Regions from separate parts of the Actinocorallia libanotica genome, predicted to be linked through region 2. Evidence: riboswitches for the same ligand, from Rfam matches in the RefSeq annotation. Region 2 holds a riboswitch; the other holds the start of a gene.
The links. A riboswitch is a leader RNA that binds a small molecule or an ion and turns the genes downstream of it on or off. The one in region 2 is predicted to bind cobalamin.
Positions count from the first base shown of each region.

Region 1 (2,390 bases), on a different contig from region 2:
GCGTAAGCGAACTGGTGGTTGAAGCTCTGTAACAGCGAAGCCGGCTCAAATCTGGTGGATATGGGTCGGTGCGCAGCGCACGAACCCGCGGGTCCTTCGGGGCCGGGGCTGGACTCCGAAGCCGTGTAGCTCGAGCGGTGGGGAGGCCGCGGTGAAGGTCTGTGGCGTAGCCGCGGCGATGCTGCCGGAGTAGAGCCAGGCGCCTCCCTGACCGAGCGATCACTTGGTGAACGTGGGAACCATCCCGTGGTCGCCCTCCCCGCCGGGCGTCCGGCCTGGTGGAAGGGCAGGACCGTTGCCGTCTGAGGGCTGCGGGGTGGGGCGGAGGCCTCGTAGTAGTCGCGGGCGTGACGACCCGCCGCAAGAGTCCGGGAGAGCCGGATGCAGGGCGAAGGGGGCCAGCGAGTCGAGCAGTTGTGGTTGCTGGAAGGTCAGGAGGATCGTCGTTGGTGAATACCGACGAGCCGGGGCACGCGCTGGTGGAGGCGGAGCGCCGGGTACTGAGGATCCAGACCAAGCTGCACTGTTGGGCCGGTGACGATCCCGATCGCCGGTTCGACGACCTGCTCAACTTGGTCTGCGATCCGGGCTTCCTGCTGGTGGCCTGGGATCGGGTGAGCGGGAACAAGGGCGGGCGCACTGCCGGGGTCGACGGGCAGACTACCCAGTCGATCGAGGTCTGGCAGGGCGTCGAGGATTTCCTGGCCGGGCTCCGGGCCGCGTTGCGGGAACGGAGTTTCCGGCCATTGCCGGTGCGGGAGCGGATGATCCCCAAGGTGGGTGGGAAACTGCGCCGTCTGGGGATCCCGGCGATCGCCGACCGGGTGGTCCGGGCGTCCTTGAAACTGGTGCTGGAGCCGATCTTCGAGGCGGATTTCCTCCCATGCTCCTATGGGTTCCGCCCGAAGCGCCGTGCTCATGACGCGGTCGCCGAGGTGCGTTACCTCGCTTCGAAGCCACGGTGTTATGAGTGGATCGTCGAGGGAGACATCAAGGCGTGCTTCGATATCACCGCTGCGGGGCAGTCCCGGATTCCCACCGGGTTCCCTCGCACGCCGCCTCCCCCTGACGGGCGAGGCGGACCAGCGCTGCGGAAGACTCTACATCTAGTGGCGGCAGTGATCGAACAACCCAGATGTTGCAAGCGTGTTCCTATGGAGCCTGAGGAGCGGGACGCGGCGGTGCGGCGTCACCGCTTCGTGAAGGTGCCGTGGATCTCGCCGGAGTTGATGTCGATGTCGGCCTTCTTGCGATCCGCGCTGAAGGTAACGGTCATCTTGCCTTGGCGGCACTTGCCCTTTTGGTACCATTCGGTCGGGATGAGGGAGAAACGAAACTTCACATCGGTGCTCGTGTAGTCACCCTCGGCAACGACATCCTGTTCGCAGGACCATCGAAAGTAGAACATCGAACCGACCAAATCCCCCTTCGACATTTTTGTGAACGGCTCGAGTTTAAATTCCGAGTACCTGGCCGTCGAGTCGGCCTTGCTGGTCGGTCCGTCTTCCCAGGTGGCACTCCCCACCCAGAGGCCGCCCTCCTCGAAGCGAATGGCCGGAGGCGTGTACAGGACCGGTGAGCTCACGACCGCGTCAGCGCGCTTCTTCTCCCCATCGGTGGAGAACCGGCTGTTTCTCTCGGCCAGATCGTCCAAGGCGAAGAAGAGGCCAGCGACAACGGCCACGAGGGCGACGGTGGCCTTGGATCGCCTGGTCAGGGACGTCTGCCGGGTGAGCTGGGCGGGTGTGGTAGGTCTGGGCACGGTGTGGCGTTCGACGACGGTCCGGGCGGGGAGAGCGGGTGCGGGTGCGGGTGGAGGCATCCCCACCGGTACCGGGGCGGAGGCCAGGAGGGTCCGCAGGGCGTGGCTGGCGGTTTCGGCGTCGGCGTAGCGGTCTGCGGGGTCCTTGGCCAGCAGGGTGCCGATGAAGACGTCCCAGCCGGGGTGCAGGCCGGGGCGGTGGGCTGACGGCGCGTCGGGCTTCTTCTGGATGTGCTGGAGCAGGAGCGCGGCCGGCAGGTCCGCGGTGAAGGGCGGGCGTCCGGTCAGGGTCTCGAAGAGCACGCACGCGAGGGAGTACAGGTCGCTGCGGTGGTCCAGGAGCTCGGCCTGGGCCTGCTCGGGCGACAGGTAGGCGGGGGTGCCCACGAGGGTCCCGGTCGCGGTGAGCCGGGTAGCGGTCTCGGCGGCGAGTTTGGCAATGCCGAAATCCATGACCTTGATCCGGAGCCGCTCCCCGTCGCGGTGCACCATGATGTTCGACGGCTTGACGTCCCGGTGGATCACTCCGCGCTCATGGCTGTGCCGCAGCGCGTCCAGGACGCCCTCGGCGACGGCCGCCGCGTCCTCGGGGCTCATCGGCCCGGACTCCAGGCACTGCGCGAGGGTC
Region 1 covers NZ_BAAAHH010000067.1:14,217-16,606, reverse strand. Annotated here, with positions in the region: gene ABD140_RS40330 (hypothetical protein) at 432-920, opposite strand; cobalamin riboswitch at 939-1,102, opposite strand; gene ABD140_RS38165 (protein kinase domain-containing protein) at 1,190-2,390, opposite strand, start outside.
Region 1: linked by a shared signal. The riboswitch ahead of ABD140_RS40330 (hypothetical protein) and the one ahead of cobN (cobaltochelatase subunit CobN) in region 2 are both predicted to bind cobalamin.

Region 2 (2,390 bases):
AGGTAGTCGAATCGCCTGGCGGGGCGAGTCGGTTGCATGAGGACTCCTTGGAACGGAGCCGCGCCGGACGACGGCGGGTGCTCCGCGAGAAGCGGGAAGACGGACGGAGGGTCAGGAAGGCTCCAGGTCGGGGACGACGACGCTGCGCCAGGGCGTGACGACGAGCCGCGGCGCCAGTGCCGCCAGCCGCACCGCCTCGGCGGCGGTCAGCAGCCCGTCCGGAACGGCGACGTGCTCGGCGCGCCGCCCGTCGTCCTGCCGGATCGCCCCGAACGGCGGGGGTCCGCCGCCCGGAACGTGCGGTGGGGGAGAGGGCGGCTCCTCCAGCAGCTCACGGCCGCTCTGCGGGAGTTCGTCCACATGCCAGGGCGCGGCCGGCCCCGAGCCGCGGACGTGCAGGAACCTGCGCGCCAGTGCGATCAGCGCGGCCGGGGCGTCGGCGGGACCGACCACCGGCCCCCCGTGCCCGCTGCCGACCCGCAACCGCACGCGGGAGGCGTCGAGTGCGAAAAGCCCCAGGTCGAGCTCCCGGCCCGCGATGTCCCCGCGCCCGTCGTCGAGGCAGAACAGGAACCGTCCCGGCAGTTCCGCCAGAACGGGATCGCCGCACAGCAGCCGGTCGAGCTCCGCGGTGACGCCCCGGAGGTCCGCTCGCCCCCCGGCGAGCCCGGTCAGCGGCGAGGCCAGGATGTTGCGGGCCCGCTCGTGCGCCGGGCTGGGCAGCAGCCCCGTCTCGCGCACCGCCTCGACGACCTCCGCGGGAACCCGCCCGCCGTCGTGGGGAAGCCCGCGGATCTGCAGGTTGGCGCGGGTGGTGAGATGCAGGTTCCCGTCGCCGAAAAGCCCGGCGACCCGGGCGATCCCGCGCAGTGCGGGCGCGCCGATGAGGCCGCCGGGGAGCCGCAGCCGGATGAGCGCTCCGTCGTCGGCGAGCCAGGGTCGCAGAACGCCGGGGCAGCGGTCGGCTCGGTCTCGCATCACGGCGCCATGGTGCCACAGCACCGCGAATGCCCCGTGAACGGCAGAGCGGATGCACTGGGCGAGAACGGGCAGCTGGTACATTGCCCGTGCCTTGGTGTTCGGGAAGTCCGGTGCGAATCCGGCGCGGCCCTCGCCACTGTGAACGCCGAGTCGCACGACCCTCGCCGACGAGCCAGCTCGTCGGGGCCACTGGACGGACCAGTCCGGGAAGGCCGGATGTGCGGCGCTGAAGCGTGAGCCAGGAGACCGGCCGAGGTGCGTCATGTTTTCCACGAGGGTCTGGAAGTGAAGAATGCGCATCACGCTGCTGTCGACGTCCGACACCGACCTGCTGTCGGCCCGCGCCTCCGGCGCCGCCTACACGCTCGGCAACCCGTCCCGGCTCGACGCCTCCGCCGGCCTTCCCGCCCTCCTCGACGGCGCGGACCTCGTCGTCGTCCGGATCCTGGGCACCGCCCGCTCCTGGCAGGAGGGCCTCGACGCCGTCGCCGCGCACGGCGTCCCGTTCGTCGTCCTGGGCGGTGAGCAGACCCCCGACGCCGCGCTGATGGCCCTGTCCACGGTCCCCGTCGGCGTCGCCGCCGAGGCGCACCGCTACCTCGCCCAGGGCGGCCCCGGCAACCTCGCCCAGCTCCACGCCTTCCTCACCGACACGGTGCTGCTCACCGGCATCGGCTTCGAGCCCCCCGCCGTCATCCCCGACTGGGGCCACGCGGCGCGCGAGGTCCCGCAGGGCGACCTGCCCCGCATCGCCATCCTGTACTACCGCGCCCACGAGACCAGCGGGAACAACGCCTTCGTGCACGCCCTCGCCGACGCCGTCGACGCGACCGGCGAGGCCGTCGGCGTCCCGGTGTTCGTCTCCTCGCTGCGCTCGGCCTCCGACGACCTCTACGCCGAGCTCGCCGGTTTCGACGCGCTCATCGTCACGGTTCTGGCCGCCGGAGGCACCGCGCCCGCCACCGCGAGCGCCGGGGGAGACGACGAGGCCTGGGACGTCGAGCGGATGCGCGCCTTGGACGTCCCGATCCTGCAGGCCCTGTGCCTGACGTGGTCGCGCGAGACGTGGGAGGCCTCCGACGACGGCGTCTCCCCGCTGGACTCTGCCACCCAGATCGCCATTCCCGAGTTCGACGGCCGCATCATCACGGTCCCGTTCTCCTTCAAGGAGCTCGACGAGGACGGTCTGCCCCGCTACGTCGCCCACCCCGAACGCTGCACGAGGGCCGCCCGCATCGCCGTCGCGCACGCCCGCCTGCGCCGCATCCCCCCGGCCGAGCGCCGCATCGCGATCGTCCTCTCGGCGTACCCGACCAAGCACAGCCGCATCGGCAACGCCGTCGGCCTGGACACCCCCGTCTCCGCCGTCCGCCTCCTGCGCGCGATGCGCGAACACGGCTACGACCTGG
Region 2 covers NZ_BAAAHH010000001.1:507,109-509,498, forward strand. Annotated here, with positions in the region: gene ABD140_RS02440 (precorrin-8X methylmutase) at 1-38, opposite strand, end outside; gene ABD140_RS02445 (nitrite reductase) at 112-978, opposite strand; cobalamin riboswitch at 1,057-1,250, shown strand; gene cobN (cobaltochelatase subunit CobN) at 1,274-2,390, shown strand, end outside.